DNA from 3 places in the Streptomyces sp. NPDC002730 genome. Region 3 is predicted to be linked to each of the others. Evidence: riboswitches for the same ligand, from Rfam matches in the RefSeq annotation. Region 3 holds a riboswitch; each other region holds the start of a gene.
What was found. Region 3 has a riboswitch for cobalamin ahead of ACFYXH_RS24920 ((2Fe-2S) ferredoxin domain-containing protein). Riboswitches for the same ligand answer to the same signal wherever they lie in the genome.
Positions count from the first base shown of each region.

Region 1: linked by a shared signal. The riboswitch ahead of ACFYXH_RS04340 (ribonucleoside-diphosphate reductase subunit alpha) and the one ahead of ACFYXH_RS24920 ((2Fe-2S) ferredoxin domain-containing protein) in region 3 are both predicted to bind cobalamin.
Region 2: linked by a shared signal. The riboswitch ahead of ACFYXH_RS16600 (cobalamin biosynthesis protein) and the one ahead of ACFYXH_RS24920 ((2Fe-2S) ferredoxin domain-containing protein) in region 3 are both predicted to bind cobalamin.

Region 1 is NZ_JBIAQG010000001.1:885,152-887,406, forward strand. It holds gene ACFYXH_RS04340 (ribonucleoside-diphosphate reductase subunit alpha) at 1-1,526, opposite strand, end outside; cobalamin riboswitch at 1,668-1,804, opposite strand; gene mctP (monocarboxylate uptake permease MctP) at 2,029-2,255, opposite strand, start outside.
Region 2 is NZ_JBIAQG010000006.1:65,406-67,660, forward strand. It holds gene ACFYXH_RS16590 (anion permease) at 1-774, shown strand, start outside; gene ACFYXH_RS16595 (hypothetical protein) at 787-1,008, shown strand; cobalamin riboswitch at 1,204-1,345, shown strand; gene ACFYXH_RS16600 (cobalamin biosynthesis protein) at 1,451-2,255, shown strand, end outside.
Region 3 is NZ_JBIAQG010000010.1:41,207-43,461, reverse strand. It holds gene ACFYXH_RS24925 (MFS transporter) at 1-407, opposite strand, end outside; cobalamin riboswitch at 778-968, shown strand; gene ACFYXH_RS24920 ((2Fe-2S) ferredoxin domain-containing protein) at 1,008-1,397, shown strand; gene ACFYXH_RS24915 (ABC transporter substrate-binding protein) at 1,433-2,255, shown strand, end outside.

The DNA of each region.
Region 1 (2,255 bases), on a different contig from region 3:
CCCAGGCCCACCGGCCGCCACTTGGCGTTGGAGCGGCCGGCCTGCTCGGTCGGGTAGAAGTTGATGTCGACGACGCGGTCGAGGAAGGTGACGGCGGTACGGACGGTCTCGTCGAGCCGCTCCCAGTCGATGCCGCCGTCGGCGACGAACGAACCCAGGTTGACCGAGCCGAGGTTGCAGACGGCCGTCTCACCGTCGTCCGTCACCTCGAGGATCTCGGTGCACAGGTTCGAGGAGTGGACCGTGTGGCCCGGCTCCGCCGTCTGGTTGGCGGTGCGGTTGGAGGCGTCCTTGAAGGTCATCCAGCCCTGGCCGGTCTGGGCGAGCGTCCGCATCATCCGGCCGTAGAGCTCACGGGCCGGCATGGACTTCTGCGCGAGACCGGCGGCCTCGGCCTTGCGGTACGCCGCGTCGAACTCGTCGCCCCACAGGTCGACCAGTTCCGGCACATCCGCGGGCGAGAACAGCGACCAGTCGGCGTCCGCCTCGACGCGGCGCATGAACTCGTCGGGGATCCAGTGCGCGAGGTTCAGATTGTGCGTACGCCGGGCGTCCTCACCGGTGTTGTCGCGCAGCTCCAGGAACTCCTCGATGTCGGAGTGCCAGGTCTCCAGGTAGACGGCGGCGGCGCCCTTGCGCCTGCCGCCCTGGTTCACCGCGGCGACCGAGGCGTCGAGGGTCTTGAGGAACGGGACGATGCCGTTGGAGTGGCCGTTGGTGCCCCGGATCAGCGAACCGCGGGAGCGGATACGGGAGTAGGAGAGGCCGATGCCGCCCGCGTGCTTCGACAGACGGGCCACCTGGTGGTAGCGGTCGTAGATCGAGTCGAGCTCGTCCAGCGGCGAGTCAAGCAGATAGCAGGAGGACATCTGCGGGTGGCGGGTGCCGGAGTTGAAGAGCGTGGGCGAGGAAGGGAGGTAGTCGAGGCGGCTCATCAGGCCGTACAGCGCGGCGACCTCGTCCAGGGCACGGACCGAAGCGTCCTCGGCGAGGCCGCAGGCGACGCGCAGCATGAAGTGCTGCGGGGTCTCGATGACCTGACGGGTGATCGGGTGCCGGAGCAGATAGCGGCTGTAGAGGGTGCGCAGACCGAAGTAGCCGAAGCGGTCGTCGGCGGTCTGGTCGACGAGGGCGTCCAGCCGCGCGGCGTGCAGCGTCACGAACTCGGCCGTACGGTCCGCGATCAGGCCCTCGCGGTGCCCGACCGCGACGGATGCGGAGAAGGCCACCGCGCCCTGTCCGGCTGCCTCGTCCGCGATATGACGGGTCAGCAGGCGGGCGGCGAGCCGCGAGTAGGCAGGGTCCTCGGAGATCAGCCCCGCGGCCGCGTCGGTGGCGAGGCTCCGCAGCTCGGCCGCGTCCGACCCGGCGTGCCGGCCGCGCAGGGCGGCGGCGGCGACACGTCCGGGGTCGGTGTCGGGCAGATCGGCGGTGAGGTCCGTGAGGGTCCGCAGCAGTGCGGTCCCGGGGCCGTCGGCCACCTGCTCGGAGATGCCTGAAGCCGGATCGGCTGGCGCGATGGTCACGTGGTGCTCTCCCTCGCTCGGCTCTGGGCCGGCGGGGGAGGGGAGGCCGGTACGGGCGTACGTACCCGTCGAAGGGCAGCACACCGCACGGCGCCCACCGGCCCAACCGCGAGGCCCGGACGTCTCGGCACCCGGTTCGGTCGAGCCGGATGCACCGTCGGCAGGTCCTCGGACTGGCGGGGTACGACAAAGCGCACCGCATCACACCGTTGCGGGACAGTTCCGGATTCGCACCGGATTCCCCTGCGTCGACAGCGACCATGAGCATACATGTGGGGGCCGCTTGATGCGGCACCCCCCACATGTTGTGTCATGGCGCACCGCGGCTCCAACGCGTAAGGGAGCAAGGTGATCCCGGGGACGGTCTGGATATCCACCCCGGACCCCGCGCCTCAATCGCCGTTGTGGCTTGATGTGCGGGGCTTGATTTGCTGCCTACCCAACAGCCAAGGGCCGTCGCGCCCCTCCCGGGAAACGCAACGGCCCTCAGTCGGCCCGACCGTCAGTGACTCACCCCTGCCGTCGCCGGCGGCAGTTCCACCTGGACGCCCGCGTCGCCCGCGTCCGCCGTGTAGTCCGACGGACTGGTCTCGTCGACGCCTTCCGGGGCCTTGAGCGCCCGCAGGACGAACGTCAGGACCACCGTCACCACCACGTTCAGGATGAACGCCGTGAGGCCGATGTAGCCGATCTCGCCGAGGCCGGGGATCTCCGCCGACGAGCCGCCGA
Region 2 (2,255 bases), on a different contig from region 3:
AAGATCGGCAAGAACGCGGACAAGAAGGCCACCGCGAAGGGCTACCGCGCCGGCCAGATCGCCTCGGCGGGCCTGGTCTCCCTGGCCCACGGCACCAACGACGCCCAGAAGACCATGGGCGTCATCACGCTGGCGCTCGTCGCCGGCGGTGTCCTCTCCCCCGGCTCCAACCCCCCGATGTGGGTCATCCTCTCCGCCGGTCTCGCGATCGCGATGGGCACCTACCTCGGCGGCTGGCGCATCATCCGCACCCTGGGCACGGGCCTCACCGACCTCCAGCCGCAGCAGGGCTTCGCCGCCCAGACCAGCGCGGCCAGCGTCATCCTCGCCTCCTCCAACCTCGGCTTCTCGCTGTCGACCACGCACTCCTGCTCCGGCGCCGTGATGGGCGCGGGCCTGGGCCGCAAGGGCGGCGTGGTCCGCTGGTCCACCGCCACCCGGATGTTCGTCGCCTGGGGTCTGACCCTGCCGGCCGCGGGTCTGGTCGCCGCGGGCTCGGAGTTCGTGTCCCGGCAGGGCGACTGGGGTGTCGCGGTCGTCGCGGCCTTCCTGATCGGCGCCTGCGCCGCGATCTGGTTCATCTCCCGCCGCCAGGTGATCGACCACACCAACGTCAACGCGGCGGACGCCGACGCCGAGCCCGCGGGTGTCGTGACCACCGCCATCGCGGCCGTCACCCCGCCGCCGGCCGGCACGCCCGCGCAGGACTTCAAGACCACCATCCCGGCTCCGGCCCCCGCCGACTCCGAGCCGACGCAGCCGGCCACGGTGTAAGGACAGATCAGCATGAACATCGACTGGGCAGCTCTCGGCTCCGTCTTCGGCGTGAGCCTCGTCGCCACCGTCGCCCTGGTGGGTCTGTTCACCCTGGGCATCGTCGGCCTGACCAAGCAGGAGACGGCGGCCGCACAAGGCGGTTCCGCGGCCCTGGCACGCACCGGCGCGTACGCCTGCTTCGCGCTCTGCGCGACGGCCGTGGCGTACGGGATCTATCTGATCGTCATCTGACGGCACGGTTCACCAGTTCCACGAGCTTCATCAACCGCTTCACAGGCCGGGCCGGGCACCCCTTCGGGTGACCCGGCCCGGCTCTTGCGTCACGGGCGACGTGGCGGTACGGCCTGTTTTCGACACCTGGCGGAAATCCGCCCCGCATGTGTGCCCCAACACACTCTTGCATCGCAGGTCAAAGGCAAGTTGACGGTCGTTCTCGCAGCGTGGTGGACTGCCGAAGCCATCTACGGCGGCAGAAGAGGAAGCCGGTGCAAATCCGGCGCGGTCCCGCCACTGTCACCGGGGAGCAGTCCCCGGAAGCCAGGAACTCTCACCGCCGGTCACGTCGAACCAGGGCGCGGACACCCTGAGTGAGGACATATCGCCATGCCCGGCTGCGGTTCAGTTCCTGCTGTGAGTACGAGGGTCGTTCGAGGCGAAGCGTCGGCCTGAACCCATGCGTGCCGACCGTGAATTCGTATACGGATCCGCCGCCGGCCTGGCCGGCGACCTGCTGCTCGGCGATCCCCGCCGCGGGCATCCGGTCGCCGCGTTCGGGCGGGCCGCGGGCGCTGTCGAGCATGTCCTGTGGCGTGACCACCGTGGCTGGGGCGCACTGCACACCGCTGTGTGCGCCGGAGGCGCCGCGGGTGCCGCCGCGGTTCTCGCGCGCGGTGTACGCGGCCGCGGCCGCGCATCCGTCGCACTGATCGCCGCAGCCACCTGGGCCGTCGTCGGAGGTACGTCGCTGGGCCGCGAGGCGCGGGCCATCGGCGGCGCGCTTGCCGCCGGTGACGTGGACGTGGCGCGGGAGCGCCTGCCGCATCTGTGCGGGCGCGATCCGCAGGCGCTGGACGAGCAGCAGATCGCACGCGCCGTCGTCGAGTCCGTCGCCGAGAACACCTCCGACGCCGTGGTGGGCGCGCTGGTCTGGGGCGCCCTCGCGGGTGTGCCGGGTCTGGTGGGGTTCCGTGCCGTCAACACGCTGGACGCGATGGTCGGGCACAAGTCGTCCAAATACCGGAGGTTCGGCTGGGCCTCGGCGCGGCTCGACGATGTGGCCGGCTGGCCGGGGGCCCGGCTCACCGCGGGACTCGCGGTACTCGCGGGCGGGGATGCGCGCGGAGCCGTACGGGCCTGGCGGGCCGATGCGAAGAAGCACCCGAGCCCGAACGCGGGCCCGGTGGAGGCTGCGTTCGCGGGGGCGCTCGGCGTACGGCTGGGCGGGACCCTCTCGTACGGCGGCCGGGTGGAGCACCGTC
Region 3 (2,255 bases):
TCACCACCCAGTGCGAATCCCTGCACCAGTCGCAGCACGGTGAGCAGTACGGGCGCGGCGGTACCGACAGTTGCGTGCGTCGGCAGCAGCCCGATGGCGAAGGTCGCCCCGCCCATCAGCAGCAGACTCAGCACCAGCAGCTTCTTGCGGCCGAGCCGGTCGCCGTAGTGCCCGAAGACGAGCGCACCGAGCGGGCGGGCGGCGAACCCGACGGCGTACGTCAGGAACGACAGCAGGGTTCCGACGAGCGGGTCGGAGCCAGGAAAGAACAGCTTGTTGAAGACCAGCGCGGCGGCCGATCCGTAGAGGAAGAAGTCGTACCACTCGATGGTGGTGCCGATGAGGCTCGCGGCGACGATGCGCTTGAGTGAACTGGGAGCTGGTGGAGCGGTTGCGGGGGCGGCCATGGACACCACTTCCGGACAGTTGGCGGGGACGTTTCCGTGTCGCCACACCGTAGGAAGACGCAGGTCAGGGGCACATGTGGTGGGACACCACAGTTCGGAGCGTCAGTGTGCGCGCGACCACCATGATGGGAGTGCGGGGGCCACTGCGGCTTCGTGGACAAGTGGGCCGTGGTGCGCATCGCGAGCAGTGCTTCGAAGACATGCTGCTGCACCAGTTGGTGGACCGGCGAGCGGACCATGGGACCCGGGGTGCTGGTGGTGCATCGAACGGGCCGTGGCGGTCTCGGCGACCACCTCACGGCCCGAACGCCCGTTCCTGCTGTAGGTGGCAGTTCGCCATGGTCGGCCGTGCATTGGGCGTATGAACCGGTGCTCCTTTCTGCGATGATGTCACGCGAAAAGGCGACGGCGGAACGAGGAAGCCGGTGTGAATCCGGCGCGGTCCCGCCACTGTGATCGGCGAGCGGATCCCGAACAGACCACTGCCCGGATGCGGGTGGGAAGGCCGGGACGAGCGACGACCCGAGAGCCAGGAGACTCACGCGGTCGCCTCCTCGATCGAGCTGGGGCGGATCTCCCCAGAGGGGAGAACGAGTCTGTATGCCCATGCGGCCATTGCCGGTCGATCCGGTTCCGTGTCGGGTCGTCGTGTGCCGGGACTGCTGCTGCGGCAGTCCCAAAGTGGTCGGTGTTGATCACGCGGAGCAGACGGCACATCTTGGCAGAGACGCGCCGGTCCGGATCTCCGAGTGCCTCGACGTGTGCGAGCGGGCGAACGTGATCGTGGTTCAGCCCTCGGCGGCAGGGCGCGCCGCCGGTGCCCGGCCCGTCTGGCTCGGCCTGGTCAACGATCCAGCTGCGACCGAGGACATCGCTGCCTGGGTCCGAGCGGGCGGCCCCGGCGTCGCCGTACGGCCCGACGTCGTCGACCTGTATGCCTTCACCCCGCCACGGCGCGCCCGGTCCGGGCCGTCCCGCGACTCGCGATGACCATCCGATCCACCTGCGGTGAGAGGACCCACCACATGATGGGCAAACGCCCGATGTCCCTGCTGCTCGCCGTGGCCGCAACCCTGCTGATACCCGGCTGTGGCGACACCGGCGCCCGGGACGATGCCGCATCGGCGCGCTCCGCCGCCAAGGGCTTTCCCGTCACGGTCTCCAACTGCGGCGTGAAGACCACCTATCAGCGCCCGCCGCAGAGGGCGGTAGCGCTGAACCAGCACGCGACCGAGGTCATGCTGGCCCTCGGGCTGGAGAAGTCGATGGTGGGCACCGCCTATCTCGACGACAAGATCCTGCCGGAGTACCAGGACACCTACGGCGGGATCAAGGTACTGGCGAAGGAGTACCCCTCCTTCGAGACGCTGCTGGCAGCAGAACCGGACTTCGCCTACGGCGGGTTCGCCAGCACCTTCGACGAGAAGGAAGGGCGCAGTCGCGCCGCGCTCTCCAAGGCCGGGGTCAACTCCTATCTGAACATCGAGGAGTGCCCGTCCGGTGCGGTGACGATGGCCGTGATGGACCAGGAAATCCGGAACGTGGCCAAGATCTTCGGCGTACCGGACCGGGCCGAGCGGCAGGTGAAGCAGCTGCACGGGACGCTGGAGACGGTCGAGGGCAAGCTCGCCGGCGTCAAGCCGACCAAGATCTTCGTCTATGACAGCGGCGACAAGACCGCGTTCACCGCAGGCGGGGCGGGCATAGGCAACGAAATGATCAAGCAGGCCGGCGGAGTGAACCTCTTCGAGGACCTGGACAAGGCGTTCGGCGACGTCTCGTTCGAGCAAGTGGCCGAGCGCGCCCCCGAAGCCATCGTCATCTACGACTACGGCGACCAGCCCGTCG